DNA from 2 places in the Marinomonas sp. S3726 genome. Region 2 is predicted to be linked to the other one. Evidence: predicted binding sites of a transcription regulator. Region 2 holds the regulator's gene; the other holds the start of a gene.
The links. The regulator FNR, encoded in region 2, switches genes on or off when oxygen is low (the NO sensors DNR and NnrR bind a similar motif). The targets are predictions, from matches to a motif close to TTGATNTANATCAA.

Region 1 (4,436 bases), on a different contig from region 2:
AGACTGAAGACGGATAGGGTCTGCCATGTAAACCAAGAAGTTAGTTACATCGTAAACCACTTGTTCAAACTCTTCTTCAGAAAGAGAACCTTTAGTTTTCTGAGCTACAATACCACATTTTTCAACTGTAAGAGCTTCGCCCGTTAAAGTATCAAATAATGGGTTGTGATCTTCATCATACGCAGGTGCTTGCGCACAAGTTACATGACGAACACCTTGTAGGCCTTCTAAAACATTCGGCATACCGACATTTGGGAATACAGTGTTGTTTACACCCCAAGGACGAGTCTCATCTTCATAGAAAGCTTTTAGATAACTGTAAACCCAGTCACTACCACGAACACGAGCCTGAAGCGTTAAATCTGGTGGCGGAGCACCAAACCAAGCTTTAGCATCTTTAGAGTCCATAGAGTTAGCCATCAAATCACCAATTTTATTACCCGCTGGCAATAAGTTTTCAGTGAAAAGATCTGCAGGAATACCAAGGTCAGTTGCTGCACGCTCAAAACGAGCATAACCAGCATCATGACAACCTAAACAATAGTTTGCGAAAGTATTTAAACCACGCTGTAGAGACGCTTTGTCATGAAGATCAGGCGTCATGTCTTCTAGCTCTACAGAACTACCTGCAGCAAAACCCAGTGCTGGTAGCAATGCCAGAGTAATAGTAGCAATAATTTTTTTCATAATTACACCCTCTCTGGCACAGGCTTAGTGCTTTCCCAACGTGTATACCAAGGCATTAGAATGAAATACGCAAAGTATATTACAGAAGCGATTTGAGCTGCTGTTGTTCTACCATCAGTTGAAGGAAGAACACCTAACACACCCAATACAACAAAACTGATACAGAAAATAAAGAGTGCAAGCTTACTCATCCAACCCTTGTAAAGCATTGATTTAACTGGACTTCTATCCAACCAAGGCAATACAAACAAAATCGCGATAGCACCACCCATAGCCACAACACCCCAGAACTTAGCATCTAAGCCAAATAGCGGGAAGGTAACAGCACGCAAGATTGCATAGAAAGGCGTAAAGTACCACACTGGTGCGATATGCTCAGGTGTTTTAAGCGGGTTAGCTGCTTCAAAGTTTGGTTTCTCAAGGAAGTATCCTCCCATTTCAGGGAAGAAGAAAACCACTGAACAGAAAACAAATAAGAAGACTGCAATACCTACCAAGTCATGAGTTGTATAGAAAGGATGGAATGGAATACCGTCTAATGGCACACCGTTTTCATCTTTATACTTCTTGATATCAACACCTTTAGGGTTGTTAGAACCCACATGGTGCAATGCCAACAAGTGCAATACTACAAGTGCAACGATAACGAGAGGCAGAGCAATAACATGCAAAGAGAAGAAACGGTTCAGTGTAATACCTGAAATCAAGTAGTCACCACGGATCCATTCTGCTAAATCTGGTCCAATTAAAGGAATCGCACTAAACAAAGAGATAATTACCTGCGCACCCCAGTAAGACATTTGTCCCCAAGGCAGTAAGTAACCCATGAAAGCTTCAGCCATCAAAGCAAGATAAATAGCCATACCAAACAACCAAACTAATTCACGTGGTTTTTGATAAGAACCATATAACAAGCCTCTAAACATATGCATATAAACAACAACAAAAAATGCCGAAGCACCTGTTGAATGCAAATAGCGAATTAGCCAGCCATACTCAACATCTCGCATGATGTATTCAACCGAAGCAAAAGCTGCTTCCGCTGAAGGGGTATAACTCATTGTCAACCACACACCAGTTAGTATTTGGTTAACAAGTACAACAAGAGAAAGAACACCAAAGATATAAAACACATTGAAGTTTTTCGGAGCATAATATTTGCTCATGTGTTTTTCAAAGGCTTCAGTTACAGGAAGACGAGCGTCAATCCAACCCATCAAGCCTTTCGATTCTTTAAAATCGGCCATTACGCGTTACCTCCGTCATCACCAATTAAGATCACATTATCAGAAAGGTATTGATAAGGCGGCACTAATAAGTTGATTGGCGCAGGAACACTCTTGTATACACGTCCAGCTAAGTCAAAGCGAGAACCATGACAAGGACAGAAATAACCACCAACCCATTCAGGACCTAAGTCCTCTGGAGCTAATTCTGGACGGTATGTTGGAGAACAGCCAAGGTGTGTACAAATACCTAGTAGCACTACAATTTCAGGTTTAATAGAGCGGTACGCATTTTGTGCATACTCAGGTTGCTGATCTTTTTCAGAAGATGGATCACTAAGTTGATCAGAAATTTTTGTTAGATTATCAAGTGTCTCTTTAGATCGTTTCACGACCCAAACAGGCTGCCCACGCCACTCGACTATCATTTGTTGACCAGTTTCTAACTTACTGACATCAACTTTAACTGGCGCACCAGCAGCTTTCGCTTTTGCGCTCGGCTTCCAAGAAGCAACAAAGGGGGTAGCGATACCGACCGCACCAACCGCGCCAATAGCACTTGTTGTTCCGACCAGGAATCGACGTCGACCTTTATTAACGTCGCTTTGACTCATTATGGTTCTCTCCCACCAAATTACAAATCCCAAATTAGAGTATGACGAACCCCAATATGAATGCAGTGCAAATAGTAAAAAAAACAAAGGGTTCTGGCAAGAAAAGTCTCATCACCAGAAGAGCGACATTGACATATCGCATAAAAAAAACGCCTGGATAACCAGGCGTTTGGAAGTATCCCAAGATTAACGCTTGGAGAACTGAGGACGACGACGCGCTTTGCGTAGACCAACCTTTTTACGTTCTACTTCACGAGAGTCACGAGTAACGTAACCAGCAGTACGTAGAGAACGACGTAGTGTCTCATCATACTGTAACAATGCACGTGTAATACCGTGACGAATAGCACCAGCTTGACCAGAGATACCACCACCTTTAACAGTGATGTAAACGTCAAATTTTTCTGTTGCTTCAACAAGCTCTAGTGGTTGACGAACAACCATTTGCGCAGTTTCACGGCCGAAATATTGCTCTAGAGAACGGTCGTTGATAACTAGGTTACCAGTACCGGCCTTAAGGAATACACGAGCGGTAGATGATTTGCGACGACCTGTACCGTAGTATTGAGTAGCTGACATAATGATCTTCCGTATTAAATATTAAGTTCTAGCGGCTGTTGAGCTGCATGTGGATGTTGAGTACCAGCATACACTTTCATTTTCTTGTGCATAGCGCGGCCCAAAGGACCTTTTGGCAACATACCCTTAACTGCGAGTTCAAGAACGCGCTCTGGAGCATGATCGATCAGCGTTTCAAAGTTCATCGAACGCAAGCCACCTGGATAACCAGTGTGACGGTAGTATTGTTTAGCTTTAGCCTTGTTACCTGTAACATGAACTTTATCAGCATTGATAACAACGATGTAATCACCAGTGTCAACATGAGGAGTATATTCAGCTTTATGCTTACCGCGTAAACGACGAGCAATCTCGGTAGCCAAACGGCCTAAAGTTTTGCCTTCAGCATCAACTACGAACCAGTCGCGTCTTACTTCAGCAGGTTTTGCAGTAAAAGTTTTCATCAAAAACCCTTTCATTTAGCATGTATTGACATGCTCAATACCTATTATTATTGGTTATGTCTTCGTATCGAAAACATAACGTGCATATACCTTTTAAAAAAGGCGAGCGGATTATACACATTCCACCCTACTTTATAAAGAGCACATCCTAGATAAACATTAAGATATTATCGCTATCACTTACCTTTATGGCCTATGTTCTAGCGACAAGTACTCTTCAGATTGCATTTCAAGTAAACGACTGACGGTTCTGTCATACTCAAAAGCCAATTGTGTTCCTTTATATATTTCAGGAATTTCTACTTCTGCGGACACAATAAGTTTTACATGCCTGTCATAAAACTCATCCACTAAATTAATAAATCGCCTAGCCATATCATCACGAGTCGTATCAAACTGAGGAACATTAGACACGATAACCGTAGTATAAAGTTTTGCGATTTCAATATAATCAACCTGACTTCTCGGCCCATCACATAATGCGTATACGTCAAACCAAGCGATATCTTCACAACTATTCTGTAAATGTATCTTTCGGTTTTCAATTTCTACCACACCACCTTCTTTTGCTTGCGCTAAATCAGGCGCTAAACGAGCAAAACAAGCCGCTAAAGCAGCCTCTGACTCTTGTCCTAGTGGCGTATAGTAAAGACTTGCCTGTTTGAGCGCACGTAAACGATAGTCAACACCACCATCAATATTCATGACACGGGTGTGTTTATTAACCAGATCGATAGCAGGTAAAAAGCGAGCTCGCTGCAAACCATTTTCATACAAGCCATCAGGCTCAATATTTGATGTCGCCACCAGGCTGGTGCCATTTTCAAACAACACTTTTAGAAGCCCTGCCAAAATCATTGCATCGGTAATATCTTTCACAAAAAATT
Region 2 (4,436 bases):
CTAACTTAGTTAGCTCTATATATCCTTTCTAATTCTCCCTTCGTAAAAATTTCTTTTTATTTCCCTAATAGATTCAATTAATTGGATGCGGTGGATTTGTTACTGTTGTAGAATGTCGCTATTTGTAATTATGTGAAAGTAGCAATGGATTTATCAACGAGCCCGAAAGAAAAAACAGAACTAAATAAGCTTCATAAGCGCTTAAGAAGGCAAACTGGACAAGCAATCGCTGACTTCAATATGATAGAAGATGGTGACAAGGTCATGGTCTGCTTATCTGGTGGTAAAGATTCTTATACTATGTTGGAGATTCTTAGAAACCTCCAAGCAAGTGCTCCAATTGAATTTAGTATTGTTGCTGTTAATTTAGATCAAAAACAACCTGGTTTTCCTGAGCATATTTTACCTGAATACTTATCTTCAATTGGCGTTGATTTTCATATTCTAGAACGTGACACTTATAGTATCGTTAAAGAATTAGTGCCAGAAGGGAAGACGACCTGTGGTTTGTGCTCTCGTTTAAGGCGTGGTTCTTTATATGGCTTCGCAGATGAGATTGGTGCAACTAAAATTGCCCTTGGTCATCATAGAGATGACATATTAGAAACTTTGTTTTTGAATATGTTTTTTGGTGGGAAAATCAAGTCAATGCCACCTAAGCTGTTAAGTGATGATGGCCGTCATATGGTGATTAGGCCGTTAGCTTATTGTAAGGAAAAAGATATAGAAGCTTTTTCTGAGTTAAAAGAATACCCTATTATTCCTTGTAATCTTTGTGGCTCTCAAGAAAATTTACAGCGTCAAGTAATCAAAAATATGTTACAACAATGGGATAAAGAATACCCGGGCCGTACCGATACGCTTTTTACAAGTATGCAAAATATCGTACCATCGCATATGGCTGACACGAGTTTATTTGATTTTAAAGATTTATCTATTAGTCCTGATGCCTTAGATAAATTAAATATAATTTCACTATAGGATATATTGATGAGTTTTAATAAATATGCAATTACATTTGCGCTTGGTTTGTTAAGTGTTGGAGCGAATGCATCCAGTGTTTCAGGTACATTATCTGACGATACGGCCAAATTAAATGCGTCTTTAAGTATTGATCCAATAGAAATAGAAGCAGGCGCCTTATATCTCTCTGAAGGCGGTAAGTCTGGTTATCTTGGTGTAATGATAGTTGATAAAGCAGATCCTATTGAAGTAGGTGTTGGTGCTAGATTGCGTGCTGTGGAAGGTGATTTAGGTGTAAATGACTCTGGTTATGCCATTGGATTAGGTGGTTACTACCGTTATATTATCCCACAAGCTAACCGTGTGAGCTTGTATGCTTCTGGTTATTACTACCCTGGACTTTTTACCTATGGTGATATGAAAAGACAGCATGAGGCTGATCTAAGGGTTGAGTATTATGCAACACGTAATGCAAGAATTTACTTTAGCTATAGTGTTGTTAAGACAGAATTTAATGATTATAGTGACAAATATACATTAGATGAAGGTGTGCACTTTGGTGTAGCAGCTTATTTCTAAATAAGGTTAGTTGATATAAATAAAAAGGGCGCTAGATTAGCGCCCTTTTTTTATTCGCCTTCAAAGGCGCAAAGACTATAGACAGGTATCTCTAAGTCGCTGATGATTTCACTGCCTTTCAAATCAGGAAGATCAATAATTGCTGCAACTTCCTTAATATTAGCGCCTTGTGATTTTAATAGGCTGATAGCAGCAGTCAGAGTGCCACCTGTAGCGATTAAATCATCAAAGAGTAATACTTGGTCACCTTCAGATACTGCACCTTCTTGAATTTCTAGCTCGGCTTCCCCATACTCCAAGGCATACTTTTGAGAAATTGTTGCACCAGGTAGTTTGCCTTTTTTTCTTACCAAAATTAATGGCTTCTGTAGCTCATAAGCGAGTATTGAAGCAATTAGAAAGCCACGTGCATCAATGCATGCGATGTGACTAATATCGGTTGAAATGTATCTGTGAATATAAGCATCGACTACCATTCTCAAACCCTTAGGGTCTGAGAATATAGGAGTAATATCTCTAAAGCTGATCCCTTGTTTTGGCCAGTCTTCAACGGTTTGGATTAAAGATTTGATGTAAAAATCATCGTAAAGCATTATATCGCCTTGTATTAGCTATTAAATGCTTTCAATTTTATCACAATCTTCTGACATGCCGATTAGTTTTTGCATTTGATCTAGGTCGATAATGCTAATTTCTTTACCGTCTACTTGGATCATGCCGTTTTTTTGGAATCGAGTAATGACTCGACTAACGGTTTCAACAGCTAAACCTAAATAGTTGCCAATTTCACCTCGTGACATAGCAAGTCTAAATGATGTGGCAGAGTAACCACGCTTTTTAAAGCGAGCACTTAAGTTAAGTAGCAGGGAGGCAACTTTCTCATCAGCATTTTTCTTGCCAAGTAACACCATCATTTGTTGGTCGTCACAGATCTTACGGCTCATTACTTTAAAGAGCTGGTGCTTAAGAGTTGGGATTTGCTCAGAAAGCTGCTCCAAATGAGAAAATGGGATTTCACAAACCGTTGTTGTCTCGAGAGCTTTTGCAGAAACTGGGTAAATGTTTTTATCGATACCGCTTAGGCCAAGTAATTCGCTTGGGCAATAAAAGCCAGTAATTTGTTCTTCACCGGAATTCGTAATGTTAAACGTTTTTAGTGTACCTGTTCTTACTGCATACACAGACTCAAATTCGTCTCCCTGACGAAATAAGATGTCTCCTTTTTTCAAAGGTTTTTTGCGTTCAATGATCTGATCTAATCGATTCACATCGTCATCAGCTAAAGAAATTGGCAGGCAAAGCGCGCTTAGGCTGCAATTTTGACATTGAGATGTAAGCTTGCTGTTAAATCGAGCGTTGTTAAGAGCTACAGACATAATGATCTCCCTGAACTTGATCTATGTTTCTAAATTACTTTAGAGTATGAAATTACGTTATTTAAATATTTATCAAAAGTCATGCAAATACAGCGGATTAAAAGTCTTCCTGAGTCAGTTACCTTTATATGGAGGTTTGGCTCATTTGTTAACTCAATAATGCTGTCTTCTTCTAGTTTTCTAAGTTCTGATAGCTCATTTTTAAAGTAATTTGAAAATACAATATTAAACTCACTCTCTACATCACTTGAATCTAGTTCAAAGTTGCAAATTAAAGACATAATTACCTTATGTCTTATTTGGTCGTCACGATTACTCATGTATCCCTTCATAATCGCTAACTGGCCGTTCTCAATGCTTTTGCGATAATCTTTTGTTGCCGTATGGTTTTGAACATATGTATTGCCTATTTGGCTAATGGCTGATGTGCCGAAAGCCAATAGGTCACAGTTTGCATGTGTCGTATATCCTTGGAAATTCCGTTTCAACTCTCCTTTATTTTGTGCTTGTGCCAACGCATCCTTGGGTTTGGCAAAATGATCCATTCCTATGTATTGATAGCCCGCACTGGTAAGCATATCTATGCATAATTTAAGAATGGCTAATTTAGTATCTGTGTCTGGGAATTGATCTTCTGGAATCTGTCTTTGTGAGGCAAAACGCTTAGGTAAATGTGCATAGTTAAATACAGATATTCTATCTGGATCAAGTTCGATGACTTGGTTTAGCGTATGTTTAAAACTTTCTACACTCTGATATGGGAGCCCATAAATAAGGTCAAAGTTTATTGAATGATAGCCAAGTTGACGGCTATGCTGCATTAGGCTGTCGATTAGCTCATAGCTTTGTATGCGGTTAATGGTTGTTTGAACTCTTTTATCAAAATCTTGAATGCCGAAGCTTAGTCGGTTAAACCCTAATTCTCGAAGAGCTTCTAGTTTTTCTAGGCTTACTTCTCTTGGGTCAACCTCAATGCTGTATTCACCTTTGTCATCAGATAGCAGGTTAAATTCTTGCTTGATATAGCTGATTAGTTTTTTGAAGGCTTCAACTGATAAAAAAGTAGGTGTGCCGCCGCCAAAATGAAGTTGTTGAACTTCTCTTTCGTTGCTAAGCATCAAGGACTTTAATCTGATTTCTTCAATTAAAAGCTCTAAATATTCATCACCCTTTTTATAATTTGATGTGATGACTTTGTTGCAAGCACAGTAATAGCAGAGCTTTGCGCAGTAGGGTACATGGAAGTAAAGGCTCAATGGCTTGTTCGAGGGCGTAAGCATTTCTTCAATTAATGAAAGTTTGCTAATACTGCTATTGAATTGGGGTGCAGTAGGGTAAGAGGTGTATCTAGGACCCGAAATATTATATTTTTGAATGAGTTGTGTATTCCAGAGCATCTAAACGTCCTATTAAAAATTCTTATAGTATTTTAACTGCTAAGGAGATTTAAAAATTGATATATGTCAGTATTTTGGTTGGCGTGTTTTATAAATATAGTGCTATCGAGTAAATACGTCT

Region 1: petA (ubiquinol-cytochrome c reductase iron-sulfur subunit) is a predicted target of FNR. The motif match lies at 2,656-2,669, and genes of this name have one in related genera.

What each region holds. Positions count from the first base shown of each region.
Region 1 is NZ_JXYC01000010.1:100,093-104,528, reverse strand. It holds gene TW85_RS09310 (cytochrome c1) at 1-687, opposite strand, end outside; gene TW85_RS09305 (cytochrome bc complex cytochrome b subunit) at 690-1,934, opposite strand; gene petA (ubiquinol-cytochrome c reductase iron-sulfur subunit) at 1,934-2,527, opposite strand; gene rpsI (30S ribosomal protein S9) at 2,714-3,106, opposite strand; gene rplM (50S ribosomal protein L13) at 3,121-3,549, opposite strand; gene zapE (cell division protein ZapE) at 3,736-4,436, opposite strand, start outside.
Region 2 is NZ_JXYC01000012.1:164,748-169,183, forward strand. It holds gene ttcA (tRNA 2-thiocytidine(32) synthetase TtcA) at 145-981, shown strand; gene TW85_RS11405 (YfaZ family outer membrane protein) at 991-1,542, shown strand; gene TW85_RS11410 (adenine phosphoribosyltransferase) at 1,593-2,135, opposite strand; gene fnr (fumarate/nitrate reduction transcriptional regulator Fnr) at 2,157-2,918, opposite strand; gene hemN (oxygen-independent coproporphyrinogen III oxidase) at 2,948-4,315, opposite strand; gene TW85_RS11425 (sulfite exporter TauE/SafE family protein) at 4,418-4,436, opposite strand, start outside.